4 regions of the Brevibacillus sp. BD137 genome follow, and region 1 is predicted to be linked to each of the others. Evidence: riboswitches for the same ligand, from Rfam matches in the RefSeq annotation. Region 1 holds a riboswitch; each other region holds the start of a gene.

Region 1 (4,214 bases):
CGAGTAGAAGCGGGGTGGCGATGCCGTAATCAGGTGATGGATAGTAGGCGCCTGCCAATGCTGGATGCGCCATGATTGGTACGTGTAGGTCAGGATCGGCTGCCAAACGGTGCAGGGCATCGAAGCCAAAGGCCAGCACGTTGAACAAGAGGCAGTCAGCACCCGCCTCTACCGCACGCTTCGCTTTTTCGTTCAGCTCATGCACAGGTCCAGTCAGGTTGGCTGCATAGAGGACGGGCTTGCCAGTTTCAGCTTCGGTCTCCTGTGCGATCTGCTTGAACGCTTTGATCCGTTCGATAAAAGGAGCACGGTCATCTGCAAAGAAGATTTCGTCATCTTTCACGAGATCGACTCCGCCCAAGGCTTGTGCTCGGAATTGCGTCTTCAGATCGTCGAAAGGAAGACCTAGGCACGATTTGAAAATGCTCATCAAGAGCGGACGGTTATGTGCCCCTAAACGTTCGCGCAGACCATCAATGCCGAACTTCGGTCCAGGAAAAGCCTGTAGGAATGATTCAGGGAAAACGATGTCGATGAGCTTGATTTTGCCATCCATCGATAGTTTGCCGAATATTCCGGTTAACAAGGATGGAATGTCCGCTGTAAAATTGCGAGTCGGATAGCTAACGGTAATCAGACCGCGTGTTTCTCCGTTTTCCAGTGTCGTAATCGGTGTCGCGCTCACAGCTTCACCGAGATATGGCGCTAGTTCAGCTTGCTTGGCAAGCGGCAGGTCCGTCCAGGAACCGACTGTCATGCCGACAGCAATGGCTTGCGCTTTTTTGTTCAAGTCTTTTGCTTGTGTGAGATAGGTGACGAGGATACGTTGTTCACTCATGGTACGTCAAATCCTCCTTGAATTAATAAAAAAAGCCTCCCCATTGAGCGGGGAGGCGGTTGTCGACTATGAAAGCGTCTCGTCTCCTCTCATCTCTCGGGTCAGTAGCCGAAACGAGCCCAAATTGCTCGATCTCGACTCTTATCCGTTGGAATTAGCACCGTTTCGCTATCCAAGGTACGCATGATGAGCGTACGATTCATGGTATAGCGCCGGTTGCCGGGCATCATAGGGCCAGTCCCTCAGCCAGCTCGCGATAAGAGTTATTCGTTTCCCCCATGATATGACGTTCATTGTCAGGAGTCAATCCTTGTTTTTGCAGAGAATGTGCAGGAGATTATTAGAAAAATGAGACGAAGATGAAACTTTTTTACAATTCCTTCGTGGCAAGGGGTGAAAGGGTGTGAAGGGCTTGGGAAAGTGGTCTGGAGGACTCACCGGACCTACGAAAGAACTGCTGAAGCTCAAGGCAGAAAAGTCGATAACAGCAGCGTTTTTAGGGAAGGTAGACTGGTGGAATTGGGAGCGACCTGCGGCATCCGGAACACCATACAGCTATTGATAGCAAGGTGCGAATTTTTGCACAAAAGGGTGTTGACATCGTGGAAGCGTTGGTTGTATGATTCAAACTAAATCAAAAACCGAATACGTTTTGGATACCTTATCCAGAGAAGGTGGAGGGACTGGCCCGATGATACCCGGCAACCGACATGACGCCATTCAGACGCGAGAAAGCGACTGATTAACAGGCGACATGCACGGTGCTAATTCCTGCAGAAACAAAAGTGGTCTGGAAGATAAGGGGGACATCAACACGGTTCTTACACGTGACGACAGCGACCTCTTTTCTTCGGGAAAAGAGGTCTTTTTTCGTGCAACGAAGGCTTCACCAAAAAGCTTGGCGAAGCCCAGTTTTCTAATACTCTTGGGACACAAACAAAACAAGTAGAGATAGAGGAAAAATACGTAGAGGGGAGTTTTGGAATCATGGCATATCGCGCATTGACTGAACAGGAAGCAGTAGAGTACGTAAAGGGAATACCGAGTCTTTTTAGCGAAGGAGCAGAGCTGACCAGCCGAGAAATCGGGGATGGCAACCTCAATCTGGTTTTTGACATTCAAGAGCCAGCAACGGGTAAGAGCGTCATTGTTAAGCAAGCACTGCCTTTTGCCCGCGTTGTGGGGGAATCTTGGCCGCTTACGATTGATCGGGCTCGCATCGAGAGCGAGGCACTCCGGATTCAGCACAAATACGTTCCGGACTTGGTGCCACAGGTGTATCATTTCGATGGGGAACTTGCGTTGACCGTCATGGAAAACGTCGGGGACCACATCATCATGCGTAAAGGGTTGATCGAAGGAAAGCGGTATCCGCTATTCGCGAAACAAATTGGCCGTTTTCTCGCGCAAACGTTGTTCTTCACATCCGATCTGGGCGCACATCCATACGATAAAAAAACGCTAGTCGGAACATTCATAAATCCAGAATTATGCAAAATCACAGAAGATCTCGTCTTTACCGATCCGTATGAAAATGCGCCTACTAACGACTTCAACCCGTTGATCCGCCGCGAAGTCGAGGCGATCTGGAACAACAGGCCGCTGAAGCTGGAAATCGCCAAGCTGAAATACGATTTCCTTACGCGCTCGGAGGCACTGCTGCATGGTGACTTGCATACCGGAAGTATTTTCATCACGGAAAACAGCCTAAAAGCAATCGATCCAGAGTTCGCTTACTACGGCCCAATCGGCTTTGACATTGGGGCGATTATAGCCAATCTGCTGCTCAACTACGCAGGACAGCACGGTCTGCAAAAAGATCAAGGAGAACGGGAAGCGTACCGCGAATACTTACTGGAAACAGTCGAGGATGTCTGGAATGAATTCGTTTCGCAATTCGTTCAACTCTGGCACAAGCACGCCAAAGAGCGCAGCGCCCATGTCGAAGGACTGTGGCAAAGCTACGTGAAGCGCCTGATTCAGGATACAGCAGGCTATGCCGGATGCAAAATCTTGCGTCGTGTCATTGGCTTGGCAGGCGTAGCGGACCTGAATGCCATCGAAGACGACCAGACTCGCGCAGAAGCAGAGCGTCTGGCACTCACGATTGGAGAAGCGCTGATTCTCGGTCGCGGCGGCATCGAGGAATCGACAGATATCACGGACATCGTACGCACAATAACTGAACGCTACTACCAGGAGGCTACAGCAGTATGACAACCAGCACTCAATTGGCACCTGTAAAGTGGGAGAATGACGCATTGGTCTTGCTTGACCAGACGCGTCTGCCAGTAGAAACGATCTATTTGAACTTGACCACCTCCGAGCAAGTATGGGGTTCCATCCGACGCTTGGAAGTACGTGGCGCACCAGCCATTGGCATGGCGGCAGCTTACGGGCTCTACCTGGGCATTCGTGGCAGTGAAGCGAGTAACTACGACGATTTTTGGCAGGAATTGAACCAGCAGGCAGACTACCTGGGCTCGTCCCGTCCGACAGCAGTGAATCTGTTCTGGGCATTGGATCGCATTAAGGCTCGTGTTGAAAAAGCAAGCGGTGCGTCGATTGCCGAGTTGAAGGCGGCAGTACTCGATGAAGCATTGGCGATTCAAAAGGAAGACGCTGAAGTATGCCGGACCATCGGGGAGCATCTGCTCACTCTGTTGCATGACGGTATGGGAATTCTCACGCACTGTAATCCAGGGGCATTGGCTACAGCAGCGTACGGTACGGCTACTGCTCCCTTTTATTTGGCAAAGGAACGCGGTTGGAACCTGAAGGTGTACGCGGATGAAACCCGTCCTGTTCTACAAGGAGCTCGTCTTACTGCATTCGAATTGCAGCAAGCAGGGATTGATGTAACGCTGATCTGCGACAACATGGCGGCGATGGTCATGTCCCAAGGAAAAGTAGAGGCTGTCATCGTAGGGACAGACCGCGTAGCAGCGAACGGCGATGTCGCCAACAAAATCGGTACGTATGGGGTAGCGGTATTGGCAAAAGCTCACGGCATTCCTTTTTACGTGGCAGCTCCCTTGTCCTCCGTCGATTTGGACACACCGACAGGCGCAGATATTCCGATTGAAGAGCGTCCAGCCGAGGAAATTACCCATGGTTTGGGCAAACAGGTAGCTCCAGACGATATCAAGGTGTACAATCCTGCGTTCGATGTAACGCCTGCGAAGTACATTACAGCGATCGTTACGGAGACAGGCATTTTCAAGCCGGAAGAGATCGGCAATAGCAAAAAGTAAAAGACATTTTTATATGCGTTCGCCTATTGTTGCTGGCGGGCGCTTTTTGCTCATTTTGGCGTTTTCCAGTAAAATATCCAAGAAAAGGGGAGATTCGTATGCAAACGATCCAACAGATAGCC
Region 2 (4,214 bases), on a different contig from region 1:
ACCGCTGATTCGATTGATCCGTGACATGATGGTACGTCAAAACAACAACCTGATTGTTATACCACTTTTTCGTTTGAACCACTGCTTCTTCTGTTGGTGTGACGTTTGGCTCAGCATTTTTTGTCTCACTTATGCTTATAGACGTATCCACTTGGGGAAAAGGTTGCACTTCTTGTTTATTCTTTTTTTCCAGAAAAGATTCGCCTAAGAACCCAATAGCCACTATAAAAAACAAAAAAGTAAGAAACACGATCAGGAAGAGCCTTCTGTTCGGCAAAAAAACCCCTCCTCTACTTCCTCACTAGGAGATTCGACACAGTCATACAAATTCCTGTGCAACAATTGACCCAATAATTGGATGACTCTGCTCCTAAAAGAAAAAGAGCCCAGTAGCAACACCAGGCTCTTTTTATGTCTTTCGAATATTAGAGTTGAGCAGCCTCTTGCTTCAGAACTTCTGCTTTGTCTGTTTGCTCCCAAGGAACATTCAGGTCATTGCGTCCGAAGTGGCCATATGCAGCTGTTTGTTTGTAGATAGGGCGACGCAGGTCGAGCTGCTTGATGATACCAGCAGGACGCAGGTCGAAGTGTTTGCGAACCAATTTCACCAGAGCTTCTTCGGAAATGGTACCTGTGCCGAATGTATCTACTGCGATGGAAACTGGTTGTGCTACACCAATTGCGTAAGCAACTTGTACTTCGCATTTGTCTGCGAGGCCAGCAGCCACGATGTTTTTCGCTACATAACGAGCCGCGTAAGCACCGGAACGGTCAACTTTCGTCGGATCTTTACCGGAGAACGCACCACCGCCATGACGAGCATAACCGCCGTAAGTATCTACGATGATTTTGCGGCCAGTCAAGCCAGCATCCCCTTGTGGTCCACCAATTACGAAACGGCCAGTTGGGTTGATGAAGTATTTGGTTTCAGCGTCCAACAGTTCAGCTGGAACAACTGGTTTGATTACGTGTTCAACCAGATCTTGCTTGATTTGCTCCAAAGTTGTTTCAGGAGCATGTTGGGTAGAAATAACGATTGTATCGATACGAACTGGTTTGTCGCCATCGTACTCAACGGTTACTTGTGTTTTTCCGTCAGGACGGAGGTAAGCAAGTGTTCCGTTTTTACGTACTTCAGTCAGACGACGAGCCAATTGGTGAGACATGCTGATTGGAAGTGGCATCAGTTCAGGTGTTTCATTGCAAGCAAAACCAAACATCAAACCTTGGTCACCAGCACCAATTGCTTCGATCTCAGCATCAGTCATTTTGCCTTCGCGTGCTTCCAATGCTTGGTCTACACCAAGTGCAATGTCAGCGGACTGCTCGCCAATTGCAGTAATAACACCGCAAGTGTCAGCGTCAAAACCGAATTTCGCACGGTCATAGCCGATTTCACGAATGGTTTCACGAACGAGCTTTTGGATATCCACATAAGTGTTTGTAGTGATTTCACCTGCTACGAGAACCAAACCAGTAGTTACGGAAGTTTCGCAAGCTACGCGAGCGTTTGGATCTTTGGAGAGGATCGCATCCAAGATGGAGTCGGAAATTTGGTCACAAATTTTATCCGGATGTCCTTCAGTTACAGATTCGGATGTAAACAGACGACGACCTTTTTGCAAAGCCATGAGAAAATACCTCCTTTGACCTCATACAAATAGTGTGGTAGCCGAGTTAGGATTTTATCTACGTAAACGCAAATAAAAAACCTTTTCCAATTTTTAGGAGGAAAAGGTTTGAGCGTTTTTTGCTTCCTTCATCCTCTTATCGGCCAGAACAGATGTCCGTTCTGCTGGTTAGCACCGCTCTAGCTCGGTTGCCGGGCTTCATAGGGCCAGTCCCTCCGCCTGCTCTGGATAAGAGTATCCATTACGGATAATAGAATAATTGTTTTTTTCAGAGATGTCAATAGGAAAAATTTTACTTATAATTGATAGGCTTTTGAAAGTACCACCACTACCTCGGCGCGAGTTGCTCTTCCATTCGGTTTAAAGGAAGAACCGTACCCATTAACCCAATTTCTCGATGTCAAAGCCTCGATGGCAGGAGAAGCCCAGTGACTCGTTGGCACATCCCGATAATTCGAGGTACCGTGATTATACATCAACACATTACGTGCCCGGGCGATCATTACCGCCATCTCTGCACGCGATATCGGCTGATCCGGCTTCATTTCATTCTTCGGGTACCCTTTCAAAATTCCCAATTGATAAGCTACACCTAAGTTGTGATACGCCCAGTGCCGCTTTGGCATATCCCGGAAGGTCGCTTTTCCTGTGTAGGTAGTCGCTACCTTAGAACCGGTCGCACGCATCGATTTAAGCAGCATCGTCGCAAACTCTGCACGGGTCACTGCCTGATTCGGCTTGAATGACGCATCATTAAACCCATTTACAATATCGCGAGAGCTAAGTCTGACGATCTCCGAGCGCGCCCAGTGGTCCGAAATATCGCGATAACCCGCTATCAATTTCTGCTGCGTCACCGTGAGTCGGTACGATTCATATTTGAACGAAGTACCACTATTAAGGCGTACATAATATTTTCCTGGCTGCAAACGCAAACCGATAATATCGTTTCCTCGCTTAGACAGCTCCGCTACCTCATTCGTCGAAGCAAGCGCATAGTTCATATTTCGGTCGCTATAGAGCGCGAAACGAAAGCCGCTATCGACAGGAATGTACGGCGCTCGGAACGTGACATACGATTCACTATTCACAGTAAATTGGAACCAGTCGGAATCGGTAGCTGTCGGTATCGTGCCTGACATCACTGTCCCACCGCTTAACGGAGACGCTGTTTGATAGGTGTCATTCGGCTCATTAAAATCTTTTTTTACTGGCGTGTATCCCAGATCCAGCTGATATTCGCCATTCACCGCATTGCGATTGTACTCACTCACACGGATGTAATACTTCCCTGGTGACACTTCTTTTTGGACGCGCTCTGTCGGATTGTCTTTTGTTCCATTATCGTAGGTAGGGTCCCAGACAACCATCTTTTTACCGAGCTCTTGTTTACCAATACTCAGCAATAAATCGACACGCTTGTTATCAGGACTAACAGCGACATCCAAATGCCCGTATTCACGAACATAGTAGGAGAACCAATCCTGATCCCCTTCATCGTGAAAATTGCCTGTTACACTGATTTCGTTGCCTACGAGTGGCCTTGCCGTCTCTTGCGTATCATTCGGTTCGTTACGGTCCGGATTGATGGTAAACTTACTCGTCAGCACGTAGGTAAAAGCGTTGTTGACCCCTCCGTTACGCATTAACCGGATATTCATTTTCCCCGCTTTGACCGGGACAGTTATCGTATCCCCATTTCCGAAGTACTGTGTAATCGGCGCACGATTCTCTGGGTAAAAGGTAGCTGCCATCGCGGAAGAAATACCGGATGTCACTGACGCTGTAAAGCTGACCTTCCCATCGTAAGGGATGTCCATCTTCAGCCAGTCTATCGTATCTTTTGGTCCCAAATTTCCACGTATCTGAGACTCGATCGGGAACGCTTTTGCTGAGTACGTCTGATTATTCGGCTCTAAAAAGTCATAGGATAAGGACGTTCGAACTGCCTTGTCGACATTTAGCAACCCGTAGCCCGTTTTCCGGTCCCACCCCTTTTCCCCTAAATCCGTAGCCGTTTGATAAAGCAATTGTCTTACATCAAATGGACTTAGTTTGGGATGACGAGCTAGTATGAGAGCCGCTGCACCCGCTACTTGTGGTGCGGCTGCTGAAGTACCGCTAAAGGAACCGTATTTCCCCCCTAGCTTGGTCGTATAAACATTGAAACCGGGCGCTACCAGGTTAAGCTCAGGTCCCGTATTGCTTTGATACAGCACTTCATTGTTACTCCTTACAGCCCCTACCGCTACCACCGTGGGATAAGCTGCCGGATAAGCCACTCGGCTACTCTCATTGCCACTCGCTGCAATCAGAACGGCTCCGCTTCTTTCCGCTCGTTGCACAGCATTCGCCAGTTCTTTGGAGTAGGACATGCTGCTGAGAGACATCAGAATGACTTTGGCACCACGATCCAAGGCAGTATTGATACCCTTAGCAAGAGTCTGGACCGTAGTATCACCATTTTTGGCCAAAACTTTAATCGGCAAAATCTTGGCATTCCACAAGACACCAGATACACCAATGCTATTATTCCCGCTAGCAGCCAGTACACCAGTTACTTCTGTTCCATGTCCGTTATCG
Region 3 (4,214 bases), on a different contig from region 1:
AAGGAGCCGTATAGACGATGAGCGGCACAATGGCTCCTTCAATCCCAATCGATGTGCCCACGATCAACTCTGTAAAAGGAATGATTGCAACCATCAGGATAATAAAAGGCAACGAACGCACAATGTTGATGATCGTATTCAGGGTGTGATAAATGATTTTATTCGGAAAAAGGTGGTTAACCTGTGTGATGACCAACAAAATCCCGAGCGGAATCCCGATCAGTGTCGCAATGAACAACGAAAACCCAACCATGATAACGGTCTCTTGCAGGGATTGCCCGAATACCGGAATCATTTCAATCAAACGCTCCATTAGCTACGCACCTCCTCTGGGGACACAATATCTACGCGGTAGACGGATTCACGCAAGAAGCGAATGCCATCTTGAATGGGCTGGTCTTCACCAGAAATGTGCAAAAGCAAAATGCCAAGGGCTGTTCCCTTAATGGTCGTAATCGAGCCGTACAACAGATTGGTGCTAATCGGAAAGCGTGCGGACAAGGTACCTAGAACAGGATCGAGAGCGGCATCTCCGCGAAAAGCAACGCGAACAATTTTGGAAACGGGTCCGGATTCTTTTATCTTGGACAAAATCTCCTGTGGTACCTGATCGTCAAAAACTGTTTTGATAAAATTACGGGTCGTTTGCTCTTGCGGATTGCTGAACACATCCAGAACAGAGCCTTGCTCGATGACGACGCCGTTTTCCATGATGGCTACTTGGTCGCAGATTTTCTTGATGACCTGCATTTCATGGGTAATCAGCACGATGGTCAGGTTGAACTTTCGATTGATGTCGAGCAACAGCTCCAGAATGGATTCGGTTGTTTGCGGGTCGAGAGCGGAAGTCGCTTCGTCACAGAGCAGGATTTCCGGATCGGTGGCAAGTGCACGAGCGATGCCCACCCGTTGCTTTTGTCCACCGGATAGCTGAGAAGGATAAGCGTTTGCTTTATCAGACAAGCCAACCAATCCGAGAAGGTCTTCTACCTTGCGCTTTATGACATCTTTGGGGACGTGATTCATCCGCAAGATTTCCGCCACATTGTCAAAGACATTATAGGAAGAGAGCAGGTTGAAGTGTTGAAAAATAATCCCGATCTTTTTGCGAGCTTGCCGCAGCTCTTTTTCCTTGAGGGTCAGCATGTTCTGGCCATTGACGATCACAGAACCGCTGGTCGGCTTCTCCAACAGGTTGATGGTACGGAGCAGGGTACTTTTCCCCGCTCCGCTAAAGCCGATCACCCCGTAGATTTGCCCTTTTTCCACCTGCAGGGATACGCCCTTCAATGCTTCTACCTGCTTGTTTCCTACTTGATACGACTTATGAATATCGGTTAGCTGTATCATAACGAGTTCTCCTTGTTGTTCTTGATGTTCCTGGCGTCGATCTTACCAGGACGGCAGTACAGCTCCTTCAAAGCGTTCGTCGATGAATTTTTTCACTTCTTCCGAGCGGTAGATGTCCACCAGCTTTTTGACGGCTGGGTTGTCTTTGTTGGTTTCGTTGGCTGCCAAGATGTTTACGTACGGAGAGTCAGCCGTCTCAGCGAAGATCGCGTCTTTTTTCGGGGAGTAGCCAGCTTCCATCGCGAAGTTTGTGTTAATCGAAGCAACCTCTACGTTGCTCAGCGAGCGTGCCAGGAAAGCAGCCTCCAGCTCTTTGAATTGCAAATTTTTCGGATTTTCCACGATGTCCAGTGGTGTTGCGTTGTCGCCCACGCCATCCTTGAGCTTAATCAAGCCAGCTGCTTGATAGAGCAGCAAGGCGCGTGCTCGGTTGGTCGGGTCATTTTGAATGCCGACAACGCCGCCTGCCGGGATGTCCTCGACTTTTTTATGCTTGGTGGAGTACAGGCCCATCGGGTACGTCACGGTTTTTCCGACCTCGACGATCTTTGTTTTGTGATCTTGATTGAACTTCGCCAAGAACGGGATGGTTTGGAAGCTGTTTACATCGAGATTTCCTTTATCGAGAGCTTGGTTCGGCTGTACGTAATCGTTGAAAACGACGACTTCGACGTCGAGTCCTTTGCCTTTGGCGACTTCTTTTACTTTGTTAAGAATCTCTTCGTGTGGGCCGCCAGTGACACCCACTTTGAGTGAGGTTTGTTCAGCAGCAGTGCCGCCGTTAGCAGGCGCAGCTTCTTGTTTGCCCCCGCAAGCCGTTACGAGCGATGTAGCGAGCAGTAGTGTAGTGAGCAGTAGACCAGTTTTTTTCATGAAAATACCCCTTTTCTCTGGATGTAAGATGGAAAAGAAAAAAGCCTCTTCCGACAGAAGAGGCGAAAACTGCAAGTATGTAACCACACTGCAACAATACCTCTCTTATCTGTCGGAATAAATTCCGCTGGATTTGGCACCGTATCGTTTGCGATAGGTTGCCGAGGTGTCATAGGGCCAGTCCCTCAACCTCTCTTCATAAGAGAATGTGCTATGAAATTATCATTCCAAACATTGTTGTTAATTCTTATTTGGATAGTTGGATTATAACGACTGATTTTTTCGGTGTCAACAGTTTTTGCAAACGAATGACTTGGTGGAAAAATGTGAAATTGATCTAAATACGAATATTCTATTGAAGAATGAAAAAATCATATGTATAATGAGAGCGAATGAACCCGATGCCAGCTATCGCAGGTGATGACATGACTCTCGTGGACTCCAATGAAACTAGAAAAAAGCTGTCTGCCATCTATAATGAGATAGCAAAAGAGTTGTTCGGATTTGGAACGACTTTGCTCCGAGTCACGATTGAAAATCAGATGATTACGTTCCAAGCTAAGCATCGCCGCTCTCCGCGCTCACAAGCGTTGGAAGGAGAAGCACCGGCCCTCAAGCTCGAAGTCGATTTTCGCATGTCCCTTCTTTATAAGAAGAGACTGAGAGAACGACTGGAAGAAGAGATGGGGTTGCCGTTGGAAGCCGTGCTGAGGGACTATGATGCGCCTACGCAGTGGGCGATCACGAATGTTATTTTAGCTGAATCAGAACTGAATACCTGACGCAATCGTTCGGATTTTCTCTTTTGATCTATCTTAAGGGGAGACCGTAGACTTTGCGTAAAAACGGGTGTCACTTCTCTTTGTTTACGAAGAAAAGTGCTCTTGTTTAGAATGATACGTTCTAATCAAGGGTACTTTTCTTTTTATTGTATCACCATATTTTGTCATCAAATGAACCCAACTGGAGGAGAATTACGATGAAGAAATTACTTGCTGGAATCCTGTCTTTTTCTATGATGTCACTGGCTCTCGCTGGCTGTGGCAGCAATGATCAACCACAAGCGGGAGGAGCTGGCGGCGAAGCCAAGGGCGAGCCACAAAAGCTGGTTATCTCCACATGGGGCTTCTCCGAAGACTTTTTCCGCAAAGAAGTATATGAGCCGTTTGAAAAAGAACATAACGTGAAAATCGTGCTGGAAATCGGGAACAACGCAGAGCGTCTGAACAAGGTCCGCCAAGGAAGCTCCGATGTAGACTTGATCTACCTCTCTGACTACTATGCACAGCAAGGGATTGAGAGTGGCGCATTTGAAAAAATCGACCGCAGCCGCATCCCGAACCTGGATCAAATCTACGACATTGCCAAAGCACCACTGGGCGAGGAGTACGGTCCAGCTTACACGGTTGGTCAATTCGGGATTGCCTACAATCCAAAGATCGTAAAAACCGAGATCAAGGATTGGAAAGATCTGTGGAACCCAGAGCTGACAGGCAAGCTGACACTGCCAAGCATTACGTCCACAACTGGCCCGATGGTTCTCGACAGTGCTTCTGCGATCGCGGGCAGCAAGGAATTTAACGAGGATCAAGCCTTCGCGAAAATGAAAGAAGTCAACAAAAGTGTCGTGAAGTTCTACGATAAGACCTCCGAATACGTGAACATGTTTGGACAAGAAGAAATCGGCGTAGGACCGATCATGGAAATGTACTTCAAAGACATCAAAGCTGCTGTTCCAGAGGCTGTTTTCATACAACCTGCAAGCGGCGGATATGCGGTTATGAATACGGTTAACATCGTAAAAGGCTCGAAAAACAAAGCACTCGCAGAAGACTTCATCAACTATCAGCTGAGCAAGGAAGTTCAAGAGAAAACAGCAAAAGCGAAAATCGATTCCCCTGTAAACAAGACCGTTCAACTGACAGAAGAAGAAGCAAAAGGTGTAACGTACGGGGAAGAAACCGTAAGCAAGCTGAAAATGCTGGACATGA
Region 4 (4,214 bases), on a different contig from region 1:
GTTTGGATATCAGCGGTGATCGAACCGAGGAAGGTCATGCCGTGAGCCATTTGCGGTGTATAGGCGTAGTTGCTCAACACAACACTGAAAATGCCGCGTTCGTTTGTCTTGATTTCGTAGCTTCCTTGCATTTCTGTATTTCCCGGTACCTGGACCCGTTGTTGCTCGTGAATTAAGCCTTGAACCGTTTGATAAATCGCCCGGTTGATATCTTTTTCCGCTTGCTGGTTGGCTAATCCCGCCAATTGCGGATAGTAAATCGTGGTGTTCGGACGGCTAATCGTCCGTGTCAGCACGGTAGCTGGCAATTGATTAAGTTCCACTTTTCTCCGTTTACCTCCTGTACGCGAGAGTTGTGTAATAGCCTATTCGAAATTGTTTTTGGCTGTTCTCACTTTTTTCACAAATTTGCCAAAGGTTTGGCTATATAATGGGGAAAGAATCCGATACATAAGTAAAAAGGAAAAGGGGGGCAATTATGATTCAATTGATTCGCAATACCTTAACTGACAAAGAAGGCTTTATGATTTTTATCCTATGGAATCATTTGTGGATGGCGGGGCTCATTGCCTACCAAGTGGATGTGAATTTCTGGAAAGTGACGTCCTTGGGATTGCTGGTCACTTTAATTGTTTCGCCGTATTATTTCATTCGCAAGGATAGTCTTGTAATTCGTTACCTGGTGGCAATTGGACTCATGTTTTATGCGATTTCATTCGATCACTTTACCGATTACCAGGAGATCACCTTCCTCGCTTTTATCGTCATGGGCTTTTTAGCAGCGTATTTGGATTGGAAGCTGGTCGTAACAGCGGGAATTACCCAAATCATTGTCACGGTTATTGGGTTCTACACAGGAACCTACCAGATCTTCGATGGCGATTTTTCGGAGCTCAATTTGCTTATGCGTATTGTCACGATTCTCATGATGATGGGAGCCGTAACGTATCTCTGTCTCGCCGGACAAGCCTCTCTGCAAAAAGCGCACGACGCAAGGCAGGAAGCGGAAGAGAAGGAGCGCCGTCTGGGAGAAATGCTTTTGAACATCCAGGAAATGACGGAGCAGCTAGATCGTACAAGCGATCATGTGCATGAGCATGCGGAAGGTACGAAGCGCAATACAGATGAAATGATGGTAGCCTTCAAGGAAGTCGCCGTCGGCATGGAATCACAGGCGAATTCTACGGTGAAGATCGAAGAAGAGGTTCAATCCATCGATCAGGAAATCGAGGCAGTCACATCGCAGACCAACGCAATGAAAACAGAATCGCAACAAAACAACCGTCGTCTGACAGAAAGCGTTCAGATGATGAACGATCTGTCCTCACAGATGGAGCAAATTGTGCAAGCAGTCAATGTAGCAGCCTCTACGATTCACCAGCTCAATCGGCAGGCGAATCGCGTAGAGGAAATTGTCGGCGCTATTAATCAGATCGCGACACAAACGAATCTCTTGGCACTGAATGCGGCGATTGAATCGGCGCGTGCAGGCGAGCATGGACGGGGATTTGCTGTGGTAGCGGATGAGGTACGCAAGCTGGCAGAACAAAGCGCGACAGCCACACAGGAAATTACCGACATTCTCAAGTCACTCCACCAGGAAAGTGAGAATGCGGTGCAACATATGAGCAGTGGGGAAGTGTCTGTTGCAAAAGGCCAAGAGCTGGCCGTAAAAACAGTGGCCTCCATTGAAGCAGTGCGTGCTGGTATGATGGCCTTCCTAGAAGCAGCTGATCAAGTAAGCTCCAGCATGGACCGGGTAAAAGTGCGTTCCGGCGAGGTTGCCATCGAGATGTCGACCATTACAGCCGTAACCGAGGAATCCGTAGCCAACTTAGAAGAGCTGTTTGCGACAGCAGAAAACCAGCATCAAAAAGTGCGTGAGATTACGGAAGAGCTGGGCGAGCTGAATACGTTGTCGCATCGCCTCCAGCAAACCTTTCACGTAAATTAGAGGTTGCGCTTCTCGCCAATTTCTCGGTGCTGAAAAGATGACTTTTTAAACTTTTATTTACTTGTAGAAGTGTTTGGAATTGAGAAAAAAGAATTGCATTTTCGAACCGTTCTGCTAGAATGAATTCCATTGTAACTAAATATATTCACCCACCTTATCAAGAGCGGCGGAGGGACTGGCCCGATGATGCCCGGCAACCACTGATCATGTCTATGCATGAACAGAAAGGTGCCAATTCCTGCAAAACCTGTACCATGGTTTTGACAGATGAGGAAGAGAACGGCTTCGTACGCAAACTCTTCCTCCGGGGAGAGTTTTTTTGTTGTATTTGTAAAAGAAGAGGAGGAATAAACGAACGATAAATTAATTTTATAAGAGAATATTCGTAAATGGTATTGAAAAAATAGGTAAAAAGCCGTACATTACCTAATAGGATAAAGAAAAACGTAAAGTTCGGATAGGGAGAGATACATCATGAAGAAGTTATTGCTGGCATTAACGACATTCGCAGTATTGGCAACAGGGTGCTCGACTGGCACAAGCGCACCGGCAGATCAGCCAGGAGGACAAGCAGCAGGACAAGAGGGCGCGGCCAAAAAGCGAATTGCCTTGATTTTGCCTGAGAAAATCGGTGTCAATCCATTCTTCCAACAAATGGACGAGGGTGCCAAGAAAGCTGCACAAGAGCTGGGGGCAGAAGTAAAAACGATCGAATCTACAGACCATGGAGCGATTGAAGAAAATCTGCGTGTGGCTGTTGCAGAAAATTATGATTTGATCATCACTTCTTCCTTTACATCAGAGGATGCATTGAAAAAAGTAGCTACCGAAAATCCTGACCGTAATTTTGCGATTATTGATACGGTAGTGGATTTGCCAAACGTTCGCAGTGTTACCTTCCGCGAGCAGGAAGCGGCTTACCTGGTGGGAGCAGCAGCAGGCTTGGCAACGAAAACGAACAAAGTGGGTATGGTTGTCGCTCTTGATATTCCGCAGTTGAAAAAATGGACGGTTGGCTTCGGAGAGGGCTTGAAAGCGACAAATCCAAAAGCAGAGCTCATGGTCAACTATGTAGGAAGCTTCACTGACCCGGCAAAAGCGAAGGAATTGGCTTTGCTCCAAGCTTCCAAAGGCGCTGATTTCATTAACGGTGCAGCAGCAGTAGGCGACCTCGGCGTTTTCGAAGCGGCGAAGGAAAAAGGTTTCTTCACAGCAGGTCAGGACGTTGACCGTACGACGATTGATCCAGAGCATATTGTTCTGTCCCAATTGAAAGGAACTGACGCGGCAGCTTATGAAACCGTGAAGACCTTTGTAGAAGGAACGTTCAAACCAGGTGTTGTGGCATACGGCTTGAAGGAAAAAGGTGTTGGTGTAACCTATGTCACGCACGAAAGCAAGACGCCGCTGAACGCTTTTATTGGACAAGAAGTGGTGGATAAAGTGAAAGCGATCAGCGATGAGATTGTAGCGGGTAGCCGCAAAGTACCAGACCAGTTTTAAAAAGGTTCTCGGTACTGAACGTTTATTTATAGCTTGTGCACAGTGATGGATGTGACCGACTACGGCTGTGTAGTCGGTCTTCCATTTTCATAAAAGGACGTACAGAAATGAGGGAGTGGGAATGACCGATCGCTTGGAAATGAGGGCCATGACCAAGAAGTACGGAGATTTTACCGCTAACGACAAGGTGTCGTTCTCACTGGCAGCAGGAGAGGTCCATGCGATTGTCGGGGAAAATGGAGCGGGCAAAACGACACTGATGCGGATGCTGTACGGGATGGAGCAGCCGACGTCGGGAGAGATCGTGTTAAACGGCAAGCCAGTTGTTTTTCGCGGACCAGAGGACGCGATTCGAAATGGAATCGGGATGGTTCACCAGCACTTTATGCTCTTCGGAGAATTCAGTGTGACTGAAAATATCGTGATCGGATATGAGCCGAAGCAAGCAGGCTTTTTCAACAGAAAGGACGCAGAGGAAAAGGTGCGGGCGCTGAGTGAGCAGTATCGCATTCCGATTCATCCGCAGGCTATGGTAGCAAATTGCTCGATCGGGGAACAGCAACGGGTCGAAATTCTGAAGGTCCTGTATCAGGGAGCGGATATTATCGTGTTGGACGAGCCGACTGCTGTCCTTACCCCGCTGGAGGTACGCGACCTGCTGCAAACGATTCGAAACTTGGCAAAGAGCGGCAAGAGCGTCATTTTGATTACACACAAGTTGCAGGAAGTCATGGAGGTAGCCGATCGTATTACGGTA

What was found. Region 1 has a riboswitch for S-adenosylmethionine ahead of mtnK (S-methyl-5-thioribose kinase). Riboswitches for the same ligand answer to the same signal wherever they lie in the genome.
Region 2: another riboswitch for S-adenosylmethionine. It lies ahead of metK (methionine adenosyltransferase); the one in region 1 lies ahead of mtnK (S-methyl-5-thioribose kinase).
Region 3: another riboswitch for S-adenosylmethionine. It lies ahead of ODZ53_RS08565 (MetQ/NlpA family ABC transporter substrate-binding protein); the one in region 1 lies ahead of mtnK (S-methyl-5-thioribose kinase).
Region 4: another riboswitch for S-adenosylmethionine. It lies ahead of ODZ53_RS07985 (BMP family lipoprotein); the one in region 1 lies ahead of mtnK (S-methyl-5-thioribose kinase).

Annotation. Positions count from the first base shown of each region.
Region 1 is NZ_JAOTNO010000023.1:44,163-48,376, reverse strand. It holds gene ODZ53_RS28440 (2,3-diketo-5-methylthiopentyl-1-phosphate enolase) at 1-838, opposite strand, end outside; SAM riboswitch class I at 925-1,101, opposite strand; gene ODZ53_RS28435 (hypothetical protein) at 1,242-1,400, shown strand; SAM riboswitch class I at 1,497-1,642, shown strand; gene mtnK (S-methyl-5-thioribose kinase) at 1,826-3,055, shown strand; gene mtnA (S-methyl-5-thioribose-1-phosphate isomerase) at 3,052-4,092, shown strand; gene ODZ53_RS28420 (GNAT family N-acetyltransferase) at 4,191-4,214, shown strand, end outside.
Region 2 is NZ_JAOTNO010000003.1:72,273-76,486, forward strand. It holds gene ODZ53_RS07060 (polysaccharide deacetylase family protein) at 1-277, opposite strand, end outside; gene metK (methionine adenosyltransferase) at 426-1,631, opposite strand; SAM riboswitch class I at 1,765-1,866, opposite strand; gene ODZ53_RS07070 (S8 family peptidase) at 1,928-4,214, opposite strand, start outside.
Region 3 is NZ_JAOTNO010000003.1:409,382-413,595, reverse strand. It holds gene ODZ53_RS08575 (methionine ABC transporter permease) at 1-313, opposite strand, end outside; gene ODZ53_RS08570 (methionine ABC transporter ATP-binding protein) at 313-1,350, opposite strand; gene ODZ53_RS08565 (MetQ/NlpA family ABC transporter substrate-binding protein) at 1,393-2,223, opposite strand; SAM riboswitch class I at 2,326-2,428, opposite strand; gene ODZ53_RS08560 (hypothetical protein) at 2,649-3,005, shown strand; gene ODZ53_RS08555 (ABC transporter substrate-binding protein) at 3,203-4,214, shown strand, end outside.
Region 4 is NZ_JAOTNO010000003.1:280,998-285,211, reverse strand. It holds gene ODZ53_RS07995 (DUF3298 and DUF4163 domain-containing protein) at 1-323, opposite strand, end outside; gene ODZ53_RS07990 (methyl-accepting chemotaxis protein) at 479-1,954, shown strand; SAM riboswitch class I at 2,106-2,228, shown strand; gene ODZ53_RS07985 (BMP family lipoprotein) at 2,429-3,457, shown strand; gene ODZ53_RS07980 (ABC transporter ATP-binding protein) at 3,579-4,214, shown strand, end outside.